Regions from separate parts of the Saccharopolyspora hordei genome, predicted to be linked through region 2. Evidence: riboswitches for the same ligand, from Rfam matches in the RefSeq annotation. Region 2 holds a riboswitch; each other region holds the start of a gene.
The links. A riboswitch is a leader RNA that binds a small molecule or an ion and turns the genes downstream of it on or off. The one in region 2 is predicted to bind cobalamin.
Positions count from the first base shown of each region.

Region 1 (5,641 bases), 1.0 Mb from region 2:
AGCACGCCGTAGGCCGAGGTCGCGGTGAACCCGACGCGGATGACGCCGCTCTGGCCCAGGGTGACGCGTCGCACCGAGAGCGCGGCGTTCTCCGCCTCGTGCAGCAGGCGTCGCGCGTCCTGCAGGAACGCGCGCCCGGCCGGGGTCAGCCGCACGGTGCGGCTGGTGCGGTCGAACAGCTGGACCTGCAGCTCCTTCTCCAGCTGCTGGATCTGCCGCGTCAGCGGGGGCTGGGTCATGCGCAGCCGCTGCGCGGCCCGGCCGAAGTGCTGCTCCTCGGCCACGGCGACGAAACCGGTGAGTTGGTTGAGCGTGAACATCGATGCTGACCCGGTATCAGTGGATGCTTTGTTTGAGTTGGACGGGCATCGATGGGTCACCTTACTGTCGACCGCGACGACGCCTGAGCCCCGCTCCGGCTCGTCACCGCCCCGCCGCGACGAGGTCGCACGCCCACGGAGGAGATCGCCGATGTCCGCGTACTCGCCCACCGACATGGCCCGGCAGCTGGCCAGCGGACTGCTGTCGTTCCCGGTGACCCACTTCCGGCCCGACCTCAGCTTCGACGAGGCCGCCTACCGCGAGAACATCGGCCGGCTGGGCGGTTTCGGCGCGGCCGGGCTGTTCGCGGCGGGCGGCACCGGGGAGTTCTTCTCGCTGACCCCCGCTGAGGTGGAGCAGGTGGTGCGGGCCGCCGTCGAGGAGGCCCCGGACGGGGTGCCGGTGATCGCCCCGGTCGGGTACGGCACCGCGATGGCGGTGGAGATGGCCCGCGCCGCCGAACGCGCCGGGGCGGCCGGGGTGCTGCTGTTCCCGCCCTACCTGACCGAGGCCGACCAGGCCGGGCTCGCCGCGCACGTCCGCGCGGTCTGCGCGGCCACCCGGCTCGGGGTCGTCCTCTACAGCCGGGCCAACGCGGTCTTCGCGGACACCACTGTCGCCGAACTGGCCGAGCAGTGCCCGAACCTGGTGGGGTTCAAGGACGGCGTGGGCAACGTGGAGAAGATGACCCGCCTGTACGCGCGGCTCGGTGACCGGCTCACCTACGTCGGCGGGCTGCCGACGGCGGAGACGTTCGCGCTGCCGCTGCTGGAGCTGGGCGTGACCACCTACTCCTCGGCGATGTTCAACTTCGTGCCCGAGTTCGCGCTGCGCTTCTACCAGGCGGTGCGCGACCGCGACCGCGCGGCCGTGTACCGGTACCTGGAGGAGTTCGTGCTGCCGTACTGCGACATCCGCAACCGGCGCGCCGGGTACGCGGTGAGCATCGTCAAGGCCGGCATGCGGGTCGTCGGCCGCCCGGCGGGCCCGGTGCGGCCGCCGCTGGTCGACCTGGACGACGCCGAGCTCAGCGCGCTGCGCGACCTGGTCGAGCGCGTGACGGACCTGCGCTGAGGCGGCAACCCCCGGCGCCGCGGCGGTTCCCGGCGCCACGCACACCGAGGACGGAGGGACGGATGGCGCGCACGCAGCCCGTGGTCACCGGCATGCGGGTGGTGCCGATCGCCGGGCACGACAGCATGCTGCTCAACCTCAGCGGGGCGCACGCCCCGCACTTCACCCGGAACCTGGTGGTGCTCACCGACTCCGAAGGCCGGACCGGGGTCGGCGAGGTGCCCGGCGGGGAAACGGTCCGCCGCACCCTCGAGGACTCCGCGGAGCTGGTCGTCGGCCAGCCGGTGGGCCGGGTGCGTGCGGTCCTCACCGCGGTCCGCACCCGGTTCGCCGACCGCGACGCGGGCGGCCGCGGGGTGCAGACCTTCGACCAGCGCGTGACGGTCCACGCGGTCACCGCGCTGGAATCGGCGATGCTCGACCTGCTCGGCCAGCACCTGGAGGTGCCGGTGGCCGAGCTGCTCGGTGACGGCCGGCAGCGTGACCACGTGCCGGTGCTCGGGTACCTGTTCTTCGTCGGTGACCGGGAGCGCACCGACCTGCCCTACCGGAGCCCGGCGGACGAGCCCGACGACGACTGGCTGCGGCTGCGCCACGAGGAAGCCCTCACACCGGAGGCGATCGTGCGCCAGGCGGAGGCGGCGCAGCGGCGCTACGGGTTCCGCGACTTCAAGCTCAAGGGCGGGGTGCTGCCGGGGCCGGTCGAGGCCGAGGCGGTCACCGCGCTGGCGCGGCGGTTCCCCGACGCGCGGATCACCCTCGACCCCAACGGCGCGTGGCCGCTGGCCACCGCGATCGACCTCGGCCGCGCGCTGCGCGACGTCCTCGCCTACGCCGAAGACCCGTGCGGCGCCGAGGCCGGCTGCTCGGGTCGCGAGACGATGGCGGAGTTCCGCCGCGCGACGGGGCTGCGCACCGCCACCAACATGGTCGCCACGGACTGGCGGCAGCTGCACCACGCGGTGCGCGCCGACGCGGTGGACATCCCGCTGGCCGACCCGCACTTCTGGACGATGAGCGGGTCGGTGCGGGTGGCGCAGCTCTGCCACGACTGGGGCCTGACCTGGGGTTCGCACTCCAACAACCACTTCGACGTGTCGCTGGCGATGTTCACCCACGTCGCCGCGGCCGCGCCCGGCGAGATCACCGCGATCGACACGCACTGGATCTGGCAGGACGGCCAGCGCATCGCCCGGGAGCCGCTGCGCATCACCGACGGGCGCATCGAGGTGCCCGACCGCCCCGGCCTGGGCGTCGAGCTGGACCTCGACCGCGTCGAAGCGGCCCACCAGCTCCACCTGGAGCACGGCCTCGGGTCCCGCGACGACGCGGCGGCGATGCAGCACCTCGTCCCGGGCTGGACCTTCGACCCCAAGCGCCCGGCGCTGGACCGCGACTAGCGCGCCGACGGGACCTCAGACGCTGCGGAGGACCGAGACGACCACCCCGAGGACGACCGCGTCGTCACCGTCGATGACCTCGTAGGCCGGGTTGCGGGGTTCGAGCAGGACGTGACCGCCGCGGCGGCGGTAGACCTTCACCGTCGCCTCGTCGTCGATCATCGCGGCGACGATCTGCCCCGAGTGGGCCTCCTGCTGCTGGCGCACCACCACGATGTCGCCGTCGCAGATGGCCGCGTCGACCATCGAGTCACCGCGCACCCGCAGCCCGAACACGGTGCCCCGGCCGGTGAGCTCGCGGGGCAGGTCGATCACCTCGTCGAGGTGCTCGTCCGCGGTGATCGGGGTGCCGGCGGCGATGTCGCCGACCACGGGCACCGGCACCGAGTCGCCCTCGCGGACCGCCGACGGCTGGAGGAACGCGCGCACGTCGATGGGGCGGGACACCGACGGGCTGCGGCGCAGGAACCCCTTCTCCTCCAACGCGTTCAGGTGCTTCGACACCGACGAGGTCGAGCGCAGGCCCACCGCGTCGCCGATCTGCCGGGTGCTCGGCGAGTACCCGTGCCTGGTCACGAAGTCCTGGATGGCGGCCAGGATCCGCTGCTGGCGCAGCGGCAGGGACGAGGGGTCCAGGTGCTCGAAGGCGTCGAAGTCGTAGGCGGCCACCCTCCGGATGGTAGAGGTCGGCACCGCCGCCCGGCGCACTGGCCCGGCAGGGGTGCGCGTGATCTCCGTCCACCGCCCTTGACACCCGTCCCCGCCGGTGCCACCGTCGCCGCTGGAGTTCATGCGACGGTGCGCAGGAAGCCGGTGCGAATCCGGCACGGTCCCGCCACTGTGAGTGGGGAGCTGCCGCCACGTGCGCCACTGCCGCTGCCGCGGTGGGAAGGCAGGCGCGCAGCGACGATCCACGAGTCAGGAGACTGACGCCGTCGTGCCGATTCGCACGGGGTCGCGGAGCCCCGGAGGAGGTACGCGGAACATGCAGCGGCGCGCTGCTCACGATCTCGCCGTCCGGCACAGCTGGCACCACCCCACGCTGCCCACCACGTAGCACCAGCACGCCTTCCCCGCCGTGGGTCGTCCACTGCGGACGGACCGCGCCCGTGCCCGGCCGAGGCCCCAGTGCGCTCGGACCCGCTCGCCATCCGTGGAGAACTCCTGTGCCTCTCGTCCAGCCCACCCCGCCCCCGCTGCGCCCAGCCGTGCGGCGCGGCCGGGGAACGACCGTCCACCGTGTCCTGACCACGCGCGACCGCCGCGCCGCCGACCCGGACCAGGTGCGGCCCGAGGAGGGGGAGCGATGACCACCGTCACCCGGCGCACGCTGCTCAAGGGCGCCCTGGGCACGCTCACGGCCGCCTCGCTCACCGCCTGCGGTGGTGCCGCGAGCGGACCGGACGGGCGGTTGCGCGCGGCGTTCCCGATCGGCGGCGGGGAGGAGTCGCTCGACCCGCACACCAGCTCGCTGTTCGTCGACCAGGCCCGGGCGAAGGCGCTGTTCGACACGCTGGTCGGCTACGCCGACGACATGAGCGTCGTGCCGCGGCTGGCCGAGTGGTGGGAGCCGGACGCCACCGGGACGCGGTGGTCGATCCGCCTGCGCGAGGCCCGCTTCCACGACGGCCGCCCGGTCACCGCCGAGGACGTGCTCTACAGCTACCGCCGCATCGCCGACCCCGCCACGGCATCACCGGCGCGCAAGCAGTTCCTCGACGTGGACTTCGCGGCCAGCCGGGCCCGCTCGGCCACCGAGCTTGAACTCGTGCTGCGCGCCCCGAACTTCGAGTTCCCCTCGGCGTGGGGCGCCCCGGCCACCGAGATCGTCCCGGCCGGCACCACCGAGTTCACCGCCCCGGTCGGCTCCGGGCCGTTCCGGTTCGTCTCCTTCCAGCCGGGTCGGCCCGCCGTCTTCACCCGGTTCGACGGGCACTGGGCCGGGAGGCCGACGCTGGACGAGCTGGAGTTCGTGCCGATCAACGACGAGAGCGCGCGCGTCGCCGCGCTGCTGTCCGGCCAGGTGCACTACGTGCACGACATCAGCGCGCACTCCGCGGCGCTGGTGCAGGGCGACAGCCGGGCCGAGCTGCTCGCCGCGCCGCACGGCACCATGCAGGCCGTGGCGCTCAAGGTCGACCGGCCCCCGTTCCACGACCCGCGCCTGGTGCGGGCCGCGCTGTCCGGTGTGGACCGCGACGCGCTGGTCGCGGTCGCGCTGAACGGGCACGGGCAGGTCGGCAACGACCTGTTCGGCAAGGGCCTGGAGCACTACCCGCCGGACCTCCCGCAGCGCGAGCGCGACGTCGACCGCGCCCGGGCGCTGGTGCGCGAGGCCGGGGCCGAAGGGCTCGCGGTCGACCTGCTCACCAGCTCTGTCGACCCCTGCTTCGAATCGGCGGCGACGCTCATCGCCCAGCAGCTGTCCGAGATCGGGCTGCGGGTCGCCCCGCGGATCGGCCCGGCGGAGACGTACTTCTCCGACATCCGCACCCACGGCGTCGCCGCCCTCACCCGGACCGCGTCGCTGCCCGTCACGACGTTCCTGGCGGAACGGGTGCGCAGCGGTGCGGGCACTGCCAACTACACCGGCTACCGGTCGCCGGAGTTCGACGCGCTGTTCCACCGGGCGCTGAGCACAGTGGACGCTGCCGAGCGTGCCCGGCTGCTAGGGAACGCCCAGCGCCTGGCGCGGGACGAGAGCGGGCTGCTGGTGTGGGGCTTCAGCGACTGGAACGTGGCGGTGTCGCGCTCGGTGTCCGGGCTGCGGGCGGCCCCACCCAACTCGCTGGACTGGGCGCGGTTCGAGCGGGCCGCGCTGGGCTGATGGCGGTGCTGGTGCTGCG
Region 1 covers NZ_JACCFJ010000001.1:3,009,511-3,015,151, reverse strand. The annotation lists gene HNR68_RS14045 (LysR family transcriptional regulator) at 1-320, opposite strand, end outside; gene kdgD (5-dehydro-4-deoxyglucarate dehydratase) at 472-1,395, shown strand; gene HNR68_RS14035 (enolase C-terminal domain-like protein) at 1,458-2,795, shown strand; gene lexA (transcriptional repressor LexA) at 2,811-3,464, opposite strand; cobalamin riboswitch at 3,575-3,746, shown strand; gene HNR68_RS14025 (ABC transporter substrate-binding protein) at 4,102-5,622, shown strand; gene HNR68_RS14020 (ABC transporter permease) at 5,622-5,641, shown strand, end outside.
Region 1: another riboswitch for cobalamin. It lies ahead of HNR68_RS14025 (ABC transporter substrate-binding protein); the one in region 2 lies ahead of cobN (cobaltochelatase subunit CobN).

Region 2 (5,641 bases):
TGGCCGCCAGCCGCGGCACGATCTCGGTGGCGGCGAACTCCAGGACCCGCACGACCGCGTCGTTGCGCTCGCCCAGGACCTCGCGGCACACCTCGGCCGCCGCACCGGCGTCCCAGCCGCGGTCCTCCATGCCCTGCACCAGGCCGTGCGCGCGGGACTCGACGTCGTCGACCTGGTCGCGGGCGGCGCTGCCGTCCTCGGCGAGCCCGAGCGCCTCGCGCAGGCCCGGCAGCGCGGCGCTCTGCCCGCTCCACACCTGCCGGGCCCGCAGCATCGCGAGCACCAGGTTGACGCGGGCGTCGCCGGTCGGGGCTTCGCCGAGGACGTGCAGCCCGTCGCGGATCTGGGCGTCCTTGACCTCGCACAGCCAGCCGTCGACGTGCAGCAGCATGTCGTCGAACTCCGCGTCGTGCGGCCGCTCCTCCAGCCCGAGGTCGTGGTCGAGCTTGGCGGCCTGCATCAACGTCCAGATCTGGCTGCGGATGGCGGGCAGCTTCGCCGGGTCCATCGCCGAGATGGTGGCGTGCTCGTCGAGGAGCTGTTCCAGCCGGGCGATGTCGCCGTAGCTCTCCGCGCGGGCCATCGGCGGCACCAGGTGGTCGACGAGGGTGGCGTGCACCCGGCGCTTGGCCTGCGTGCCCTCGCCGGGGTCGTTGACCAGGAACGGGTAGATCAGCGGCAGGTCGCCCAGCGCCGCGTCCGGGGCGCAGGAGGCGGACAGGCCGGCGGTCTTGCCGGGCAGCCACTCCAGGTTGCCGTGCTTGCCCAGGTGCACCATGGCGTGCGCGCCGAACTCGTCGACCAGCCAGCGGTAGGCCGCCAGGTAGTGGTGGCTCGGCGGCAGGTCCGGGTCGTGGTAGATCGCGATCGGGTTCTCGCCGAAGCCGCGCGGCGGCTGCACCAGGAGCACGACGTTGCCCGCGCGCAGGGCGGCGAGCACGATCTCGCCGTCCGGGTCCTGGGAGCGGTCCACGAACAGCTCGCCGGGCGGCGGCCCCCAGTGCTCCTCGACGCCGGCGCGCAGGTCCTCGGGCAGCGTCGCGAACCACTCCGCGTAGCGGCGGGCCGGGATGCGCACCGGGTTGCCGCTCAGCTGCTCCTCGGTCAGCCAGTCGCGGTCCTGCCCGCCGGCGGCGATCAGCGCGTGGACCAGCGCGTCGCCGTCCTGCTCGGCGACCCCGGGCAGCGCGTCCGGGCCGTCCACCGGGCCGACGTCGTAGCCCTGCTCGCGCAGCGCCCGCAGCAGCCGCACCGCGCTGACCGGGGTGTCCAGGCCGACCGCGTTGCCGATCCGGGAGTGCTTGGTCGGGTAGGCCGAGAGCACCAGCGCCACGCGCTTGTCCTGCGGCGGCACGTGCCGCAAGCGGGCGTGCCGGACGGCGGTGCCGGCCACCCGGGCGGTCCGCTCCGGGTCGGCGACGTAGACCGGCAGGCCCTCGGAGTCGTTCTCCTTGAACGAGAACGGCACGGTGATGAGCCGGCCGTCGAACTCGGGCACGGCCACCTGCGTGGCCATGTCCAGCGGGGACAGGCCCTCGTCGTTGTCCTCCCAGGCGGCGCGGGTGCTGGTCAGGCACAGCCCCTGCAGGATCGGGACGTCCAGTTCGGCGAGCGCGCCGACGTCCCAGGCTTCGTCGTCGCCACCGGCCGAGGCGGTGGCGGGCTTGGTGCCGCCCGCGGCCAGCACGGTGACCACCAGCGCGTCGGCCTCGCGCAGCCGCTCCAGCAGCCCCGGGTCGGGGGTGCGCAGCGAGGCGCAGAACAGCGGTAGCGGCCGCCCGCCGGCGTCCTCGATGGCGTCGCACAGCGCGTGCGCGAACGCGGTGTTGCCCGCCACGTGGTGCGCGCGGTAGTAGAGCACCGCGACGGTCGGGCCGTCGGTGCGCCGCGGGGTGCGCTCCAGCACGCCCCAGGTCGGGGTCTCCACCGGCGGCTCGAAGCCGTGCCCGGTGAGCAGGACCGTGTCGGAGAGGAACCGGTGCAGCTGCGCCAGGTTCTCCGGGCCGCCGTGCGCCAGGTAGCGGTGCGCTTCGGCGCACACCCCGGCCGGGACCGTGGAACACTCCATCAGCTCGGCGTCCGGGGCCTGCTCACCGCCGAGCACGACCACCGGGCGCGGCCCGGCCAGCAGCGCGTCCAGCCCCTCTTCCCAGGCCCGGCGGCCGCCGAGCAGCCGCACCACGACGAGGTCGACGCCCTCCAGCAGCGGGGGCAGGTCGTCCACGCCGAGCCGGGCGGGGTTGCCGAGCCGGTAGTCGGCGTCCGCGGCTCGCGCGCTGAGCAGGTCGGTGTCCGAAGTGGACAGAAGCAGGATCATGCGGTTCGCTCCTCGGCTCGGCGGGCAGCGTCGTCGAACCAGGGCGCGAGCGCGCAGCGCATGACAGCACCTCTCTCGGGGTCCTCGCCCCGGTCGGCAGGTCACGGCGACCGGAGTCTCCTGGCTCCCGGATCAGCGCTCGCTCCGCCTTCCCGTCCGATGAGGACAGTGGCGTGGTGGAGTCCGCTCCCCGGTGACAGTGGCGGGACCGCGCCGGATTCGCACCGGCTTCCTCCGCTCGTCGCCGCGTGTTGTGACCACTCTCCGTGGCAGGGCGATCTTACGTCAAGCCGCGCGGGCATGATGCGCGTCGCACCGGCTCCGAGTTTGCGTCCGCAACTACCGGGGTCCGTAGGATCAGCCGGGTGTTGCCACGAGCCAGACCAGAGCGGGACCGGTGCCCCGGCGCGCTGCGGGTGCACGAGGCCGCCGACGGCGGGTTGGCCCGCATCCGCGTCCCGGGCGGCGCGCTCACCCCGCCGCAGGTCCGCGCGATCGCCGAGGTCGCGGCGCTGGGTGACGGCGGCCTGGAACTGACCTCGCGGGCGAACCTCCAAGTCCGCGGCCTCCCGGCCGGGGCGGAGCAGGAGCTCGCCGCGCGCCTGCGTGCCGCGGGCTTGCTGCCCTCGGCCACGCACGAGCGGGTGCGCAACGTCGTCGGCTCGCCGTCCGCGGACGGCCGCGAGCTCGTCGACGTGCGCGCGGTGGCCGCCGACCTCGACGCCGCCCTCTGCGCCACCCCCGCCCTGGCCGGCCTGCCCGGACGGTTCCTGTTCACGGTCGACGACGGCAGCGGGGACGTCAGCCCGCTCGGCGCCGACGTCGGCGTGCGCGCGCGGAGCGCGGACACCGTGGCGCTGCTGCTCGCCGGGGCGGAGACCGGGCTGCGGACGACCCCGCAGCAGGCCGCCGCGACCGCGGTCGCCGCGGCGCAGGCGTTCCTGGACGAGCGGGCGGCTCAGGGCTCCTCGGCGTGGCGGCTGGCCGAACTGGACGGTGGCGCCCAGCGGGTCGCCGCACGGCTGGGCACGGGCCTGACCCCCGCCGATCCGGCGCCGCCGACGGCCACGCACGCGCAGGTGGGGCGCGTGGTCCGGCCCGACGGCACGGTCTCCGCGGTGGCGGGCGCCCCACTGGGCCGCCTCACGCCGGACCAGGTGGATATCATCACCGCCGCGTCCGAGGCCGCCGGCGAACTGCGCTTGACGCCCTGGCGGACCCTCGTCCTGCCCGCGCTGCGGCCGGACGAGGCCGAGCGGTGGCTCTCGGACCTCGGCGCACGCGGACTGCTCGTGGACCCCGCCGCGGACGGGGTCGGGGTCACCACGTGCGCCGGTCGGCCCGGGTGCGCGAAGTCGCGGGCCGACGTCCGCGAAGACGCCCGACGCGCGGTGCGGGCCGGTGCGCTGCCGGTGCACTGGTCGGGGTGCGAGCGGCGCTGCGGCCGCCCACCGGGACGCGTCGTGGAAGTGCTGGCCACCGGCGTCGGCTACCAGGTCGGTCTCGACGGAGCGACGTGGACCTGCGCAGCCGACGTCGACCAGGTGTCCGCCGCGCTCGACGCGGCACGGAGGAAAGTGTGAACGACAACAGCCCGGCCACCCGCTACCGCGGGGTGCCCGAGTACGTCCGCGACGGGGCGGAGATCTACCGCCGCTCCTTCGCCACGATCCGCGCGGAAGCCCGCTTGGACGGCCTGCCCCCGGAGGTCGCCGGGGTGGCGGTGCGGATGATCCACGCCTGCGGCATGGTCGACCTGGTCGACGACCTCGCGTTCTCCCCGGGCGTGGTGACCGCGGCGCGCGAGGCGCTGCGCCGCGGCGCGCCGATCCTGTGCGACGCGGCGATGGTCGCCGCGGGCGTGACCCGGCGCCGCCTGCCCGCGGACAACCCGGTGGTCTGCACGCTGTCCGACGAGCGCGTCCCGGCGCTGGCCGCCGAGCTGGGCACCACCCGCAGCGCGGCCGCCCTGGAGCTGTGGCGCGACCGGCTGGCCGGGTCCGTGGTCGCGGTCGGCAACGCGCCCACGGCGCTGTTCCGGCTGCTGGAGATGGTCGAGGACGGTGCGCCGAAGCCCGCTGCGGTGCTGGGCCTCCCGGTCGGGTTCATCGGCGCGGCGGAGTCCAAGGACGCGCTGGCCGCGCACCCGAGCGGACTGGAACACCTGGTGGTGCGCGGTCGCCGCGGCGGCAGCGCCATGGCGGTGGCCGCCATCAACGCGATCGCGAGCGAGGAAGAGTGAGCAGCAACGGCACGCTCTACGGCGTGGGCCTCGGCCCCGGCGACCCGGAACTGGTGACGGTCAAGGCCGCCCGGCTGATCGAGCGGGCGGAGGTGATCGCCTACCACAGCGCCCGCCACGGTCGGAGCATCGCGCGGTCCGTCGCCGAGCCGTACCTGCGGCCCGGCCAGGTCGAGGAAGCCCTGGTCTACCCGGTGACCACGGAGACCACCGACCACCCGGGCGGCTACCAGGGCGCCATCGACGAGTTCTACGCCGAGTGCGCGGCCCGGCTCGCCGCGCACCTCGAAGCCGGGCGCGACGTGGTCCTGCTCGCCGAGGGCGACCCGCTCTTCTACGGCTCGTACATGCACATGCACAAGCGGCTGTCCGGCCGCTTCCGCACCGAGGTGGTGCCCGGGATCACCTCCATCAGCGGCGCCTCGGCGGCGCTGGGACGGCCGCTGGCGGAGCGCGACGAGACCTTCACCGTGCTGCCGGGCACGCTCCCGCCGGACGCCCTCGCCGAGCGGCTCGCCGCGACCGACGCCGCGGCGGTGCTCAAGCTGGGGCGCACCTTCGACGGCGTGCGGCAGGCGTTCGAGAAGGCCGGCCGGCTGGACGAGGCGTGGTACGTCGAACGCGCCACCACCGACCGGCAGCGCTGCGCGCCGCTGGCGGAGGTCGACCCGGACGGCGTCCCGTACTTCTCCCTGGCGCTGCTGCCCGGACCGGCGGCCGCCACGGTCGAGGTCCAGGCGTCCGGGCCCGCTGCCGAACCCGCGGAGCGGGGCGAGGTCGTCGTGGTCGGCCTCGGGCCCGGCGGGCGGGAGTGGGTGACGCCGGAGGCCCAGGCCGCGCTCGCCGAGGCCGACGACCTGGTCGGCTACGCCCCCTACCTCGCGCGGGTCCCGGACAACCCGCGACAGCGCAAGCACGCCTCCGACAACCGCGTCGAGGCCGAGCGCGCCGAGTTCGCGCTCGAACTGGCCCGCCGCGGCTCGAAGGTCGCGGTGGTCTCCTCCGGCGACCCGGGGGTGTTCGCGATGGCCAGCGCGGTGCTGGAGGCCGCCGCGGAGCGCGCGGACGTGCCGGTGCGGGTG
Region 2 covers NZ_JACCFJ010000001.1:1,997,516-2,003,156, forward strand. The annotation lists gene cobN (cobaltochelatase subunit CobN) at 1-2,317, opposite strand, end outside; cobalamin riboswitch at 2,431-2,552, opposite strand; gene HNR68_RS09415 (precorrin-3B synthase) at 2,683-3,900, shown strand; gene HNR68_RS09420 (precorrin-8X methylmutase) at 3,933-4,559, shown strand; gene HNR68_RS09425 (precorrin-2 C(20)-methyltransferase) at 4,556-5,641, shown strand, end outside.

Region 3 (5,641 bases), 3.8 Mb from region 2:
CTCACCGCGGCGGCGTCAGCGGGGCCAGCGCGGTGGGGCGCACCGCGCCTGCGGCGGCCGAGCCGAGCAGCAAGTCGGCCAGGTCGTGGGGCGGCGACTTCTCGTCGGTCGGCGTCGCCGTCGCGATCCGGTCCAGCCGGAAGCCCCGGCCAGCTCGCCGCTCGCGGCACCAGGCGATGAGGTACCAGCTGCCGCCAGCGGTGAGCAGCCCGGCGGGTTCCACCGCGCGATCGCTCCTCCGCCCCGATTCGTCTACGTAGGACAGCAGCAGCACCGTGCCGGTGGTGAGGGCGTGTTCCACTGCGGACCGGACCGATCCGGCGGTCCGGTCCGGCAGCGCGACGATCCGCGCGGCGAGCCCCTGCGCCGCATCGGCCGCGGGGCCGGTCATCGAGGCTGCGATCTTCTGAGCTGCTGTGCGAGCCGCGTCGGCGTAGGGAGCGTCGGCGACCGCGAGCGCCGCGACCAGCGCCGAGGCCTCGTCGGCGGTGAAGCGGATCGACGGAAGCGTCATCGCCGGATCGATCGACCAGCCCCCCGCCACGCCCGGACGTGGTGCGCACCGGGAGGCCCGTCTCCAGCAACGCCTGGAGATCGCGCTGCACAGTGCGGGTGCTGACCTCGAACCGCGCCGCGAGGGAAGCCACGGTCAGCGGTCGCGGGGCCGCCGCGCGCAACTCCTCCACCAGCGCGTAGAGCCGATCAGTCCGGTTCACGGGCTCGACGCTACGCGCCCGCCAGGAAGTCCCGCTCGCGCTGCTTCTCCCGCTCGGTGATGGTCAACGGGAACAGGGTGAAACCGTGCATCGCGCCTGCGACGACGCCGAGCTGCACGGGCGCCGGCCACCGCGCCGCGAGGAAGAGCGAGTCGTCCAGCAGCGGGTCTTCGGTGCCGACCACGATCCGGGCGGGCGGCAGCCCGGTCAGGTCGGCGAACAGCGGCGAGATCTCCGGGTCGCGGCGGGCTTCCGGCCCCATCCCCGGTGTGAAGAGCTCGTAGCTGCGCCGCAGCGAGTCGGTGTTGCTCAGCAGCGGCCGGGAACCGAACGAGCGCTGACTCGGTGTCATCGACAGGTCGTACGGGCCGAAGGTCAGCTGGGCCGCCTGGTACGCGCCGGTGATGCCGTGCCGGTCGCGGAGGCGCAGCAGCGTCAGGACGCTCAGGTGGGCCCCGGCCGATTCACCGCCGATCAGCAGTCTTCGGGTACCGAACTCGGTGGCGGCGTGGTCCACCAGCCACCGGGCGACGGCTTCGCAGTCGTCGGGCCCGGCCGGGAAGGGATTCTCCGGCGCCAAGCGGTATTCCACGCTCACCACGGCCAACCGCGCCTCGACGGCCAGCTGCCACAACTTCTCGTCCTGCCCGTCCGCCGTGCCGAACACCCAGCCGCCGCCGTGGATGTGCAGGTACACGCCGTCGACGCGGTCCGGCACGAACGCCCGGACCGGCACACCCGCGACGACGCGGTCCTGCCCCTGCGGCAGGCGCACCGGCGGCGCGTCACCGCCGACCCGGTTGCGCCGCAGGAGTTCCAGCGACTTCGGCACCTCGCCGCGAGACGCCTCGAACCGGTCGTTGAACGCCGAGGTCTCGGCGAGGCAGTCCGCATCAGTGATCGTCATGCGCCGACGGTCGCACTCGCGCGCGACACCCCCGTGTCACCCTTCGCAGGTGAACTGGATCACGGGAGGGTGTTGCGGGCGGTGCGGTGAGTGGTGGGGAGTGCGCACCGCCCGCAACGCTCGTGGTCAGGGCAGGTCGCGGCGTGCCGCTCGCGCTGCGCTGACCAGGTTCTCCAGGGCCGGTTCGACCTCCGCGTAGCCCCGGGTCTTCAGACCGCAGTCCGGGTTGACCCACAGGCGGTCCGCGGGCACCGAGCGCAGGGCCGCGCGGAGCAGGTCGGTCATCTCCGCCGCGTCCGGCACGCGCGGCGAGTGGATGTCGTACACCCCCGGCCCCACGCCCCGGGCGAAGCCGACCGCGTTGAGGTCGTCGAGCACCTCCATCCGGGAGCGGGCGGCTTCGATGCTGGTGACGTCGGCGTCCAGCGCGACGATCGCGTCGATCACGTCGCCGAACTCCGAGTAGCACAGGTGGGTGTGGATCTGGGTGGAGTCGGCGACCCCGGAGGTGGCCAGGCGGAACGCCGACACCGCCCACCGCAGGTACGGCCCGTGCTCGGCCGCGCGCAGCGGCAGGAGTTCGCGCAGCGCGGGCTCGTCGACCTGGATCACCCGGATACCGGCCGCTTCGAGGTCCTGCACCTCGTCGCGGATGGCCATCGCGACCTGCGCGGCGGTGTCCGCCAGCGGCTGGTCGTCGCGGACGAACGACCAGGCCAGGATGGTGACCGGCCCGGTGAGCATGCCCTTGACCGGCTTCGCGGTGAGCTTCTGCGCGCAGGTCGCCCACTCCACCGTCATCGGTGCGGGCCGGAACACGTCGCCGTAGAGGATCGGCGGCCGCACGCACCGGGACCCGTAGGACTGCACCCAGCCGTTCGCGGTGCTGATGAACCCGTCCAGGTGCTCGGCGAAGTACTGCACCATGTCGTTGCGCTCCGGTTCGCCGTGCACCAGCACGTCGAGCCCGATCGCTTCCTGCAGCTCGACCACGCGCCGGATCTCGTCGCGCATCCGCTGGTGGTAGCTGGCCCGGTCGATGCGCCCGGCCCGGAACGCCGCGCGCGCCTTGCGGACGTCGCTGGTCTGCGGGAACGAACCGATCGTCGTGGTGGGCAGCGGCGGCAGCTTCAGGGACTTCTGCTGCGCCTCCCGCCGCTTCCGGTAGTCGCCGCGCTGCGAGTGCTCGGGTCGCAGCGAATCGAGCCGGGCGCGGACGCGGTTGTTGCGCACGCGCGCCGCCCCGGCCCGGTCGGCGATGGCGGCGCGGGCAGCGTCGAGCTCGTCGGCCACCGAGTCCCGGCCGTCCTTCAGCGCGCGCCCGAGCACGACGACCTCGCGGACCTTCTGCGCGGCGAAGGCCAGCCAGGACTTGATCTGCGGGTCGATGTCCTCGGTCTCGACGTCGTAGGGCACGTGCAGCAGCGAGCACGAGGTGCTCACGGCGACCTCTCCGGCCAGCCCCAGCAGCGTGGCCGCCGTGGTGAGCGCGCGGTCCAGGTCGGTGCGCCAGACGTTGCGCCCGTCCACGAGCCCGGCCACCAGCGTCTTGTCCCGCAGCCCCGGCACCCCGGACAGCGAATCCACAGCGGACGGCTCGGTCACCAGGTCCGCGCCGATCGCCTCCACCGGGGTGGCCGCCAGCACCCGCAGCGCCTCGCCGAAGTCGCCGAAGTACCCCGCCACCAGCAGTTCCGGCCGCGCGGACAACCCGCCCAGCTGCCGGTAGGCGTCGCCGAGCGCCTGCAGCTGCTCAGGCGTGCGGTCCGCGGCGAAGGCGGGCTCGTCGAGCTGCACCCACTCGGCCCCGGCGCGGTGCAGCTCGCGCAGCAGCTCGGCGTAGGCGTCGAGCAGTTCGGGCAGCTTGTCCAACGGGCGGAAGGGTTCCGGCGCGCCCGGCGCCGGTTTGGCCAGCAGCAGGAAGGTCAGCGGACCGACCAGCACCGGGCGCGTGGTCACCCCGGCCTCCAGCGCCTCGCGGTACTGCTCGACGGGCGTGCGGTCGGCCAGCGAGAACCGCGTGTCCGGGCCGATCTCCGGCACCAGGTAGTGGTAGTTGGTGTCGAACCACTTCGTCATCTCCAGCGGCGGCACCGCGGAAGCGCCGCGCGCCATCGCGAAGTAGGTGTCCAGCGGCCCGAGCCCCAGTTCGGCGTAGCGCGGCGGCACCGCGCCGAAGGTGACCGCGGTGTCGAGCACCTGGTCGTAGTAGGAGAACGTGTTGCCGGGCACCGAGTCCAGCCCGGCGTCGCGCAGCTGCCGCCAGGTGTCGATGCGCAACTCCCGGGCGGTTTCGCGCAGTTCCGCTTCGGTGGAGCGGTCGGCCCAGTAGCTCTCCAGCGCGCGCTTCAGCTCCCGCTTCGGCCCGATCCGGGGATATCCGAGCGCGGTCGATCCGATCTTGCCGGTCAAGTCCCTCACCTCGCGAGCTCGACATCAGGTGTGCCGAGGTCGTGCGGGCGCGGGCCAGCGGGCAGGCAGCAGCCGCTCGTCGGCCAGGTCCTCCCGCGAGACCTCGGACCGCGCCCACCGGTCGGCGGGCGCACCGGTGGCAGGTCTTCGGACTCGCGGGCGTTCTCCTGCTCGGAGGCTCCTACTGGCCGTCGCTTCCCAGGCCCTCCGGCCCAGTGCTCGATGACGGCGGTCGTTCCCGCTCACCGCTGCGGGGCAGTCCCGGATTCGCACCGGGTTCCCTCTTGCCTCGCCCACCCCCCGCAGGGGGCGGACGAACCACCAGCACGGCCAAGGCTATCGACCAGGACCCCGTTGGCAAGGCCCGTCCGACGTCCGGCCCCCGGCCACGGCCGGTGAAGTCGATCTACGCCGCGCTGAGATCCGCCCCACACCCGAACGGCCGAGATCACGTACAGCGGGGAAATCGAGAGGCCAATTGCGTTCTTCGACGGTGCCGCTGAGTTCGTCCGCCCGTTCTCACCCAGCGCCTCCAGCGCCACATCGCGCAATTCGTACCCAGCGTGGGGTGGTGGGCCGGGCGCGGGGAGGGGCGACGCCCGGCCCACCGGGGAGGTCCGGTGCCCGCGAGGTCGGGGGCAATCGGGCACCGGACCAGTTCAGGGGTCCGACCGGAGGCGGTGACGGCCGGTGGAGGCGGCTTCGCGTTGTCGCTCGGTCTCGACCTCCTCGATCAGCTGCCAGACGTTCAGCGCCCCATCACCAGCACCGCCGTGCTGCGCCCGCAGCGGGGGGATCAGCAGCATGCTCGCGATCAGCACGTTGACAAGCACCAGCGTGCTCACCTGAAGCCAGAACATCCCTGGTCACCCCTTGTTCGCTGAAGGTCGTGCTTGTGCAGGTCAGGTGTCGTGAGTGCGTAAACCGGCTCCAGCCGGTCTTTGCACTCACGACCACCGGGCGCTGATCCGCCGCCAGCAGTCCATGCAGGTGTCCTCGCGGATCCACTCCGACTCCGGCGCAAGCCGCTGCACCTGCCACGCCCCCCCGCAAAGTCGAAGATCAGAAAGATCGAGCTCGGGGACGTGCCGACCAAACGGGCCGAGCTCGACGCCTTGCTGCGGTTCTACGAGGCGTCGCAGGAGGACATCGACGAGATCAAAACCCTTGCGAAGGGCGCAAATCAGCGTGGCTGGTGGCAGGCCTGCCGCGGTGCAGTGCCGCGATGGTTCCGGCGTTACGTCGGTCTGGAATCAGCCGCAGTGGAGATCCGAACCTTCGAAACGGAGCTCATCCCAGGTCTGCTCCAAACGGAGTCCTACACAACCGCGATCATCGAGGCGCTGAACCCTGAACTCTCCGGCGAAGAACGCGACCGCCAAGTGAAGGTCCGAGCGGAGCGGCAAACGAGGCTCCTGCACGGTGGTCAAACTCGCCTGCTGGCAGTCGTGAGCGAGGGCGCGATCCGGCGCATGGTCGGCGGGCCGGAGGTCATGCGCGAGCAGCTCCGCTTCCTGCTCGAAGTCAGGGGGCCAGCGAAGCTCGAAGTCCAGGTCATTCCGAACGATGCTGGAGCACACCCGGCAACCGGGTTTCCGTTCGTCCT
Region 3 covers NZ_JACCFJ010000001.1:5,777,679-5,783,319, forward strand. The annotation lists gene HNR68_RS26405 (helix-turn-helix transcriptional regulator) at 2-514, opposite strand; partial or broken gene HNR68_RS27755 (HTH domain-containing protein) at 552-716, opposite strand; gene HNR68_RS26410 (alpha/beta hydrolase) at 727-1,623, opposite strand; gene metE (5-methyltetrahydropteroyltriglutamate--homocysteine S-methyltransferase) at 1,750-4,035, opposite strand; cobalamin riboswitch at 4,157-4,373, opposite strand; gene HNR68_RS26420 (hypothetical protein) at 4,695-4,880, opposite strand; gene HNR68_RS26425 (DUF5753 domain-containing protein) at 5,121-5,641, shown strand, end outside.
Region 3: another riboswitch for cobalamin. It lies ahead of metE (5-methyltetrahydropteroyltriglutamate--homocysteine S-methyltransferase); the one in region 2 lies ahead of cobN (cobaltochelatase subunit CobN).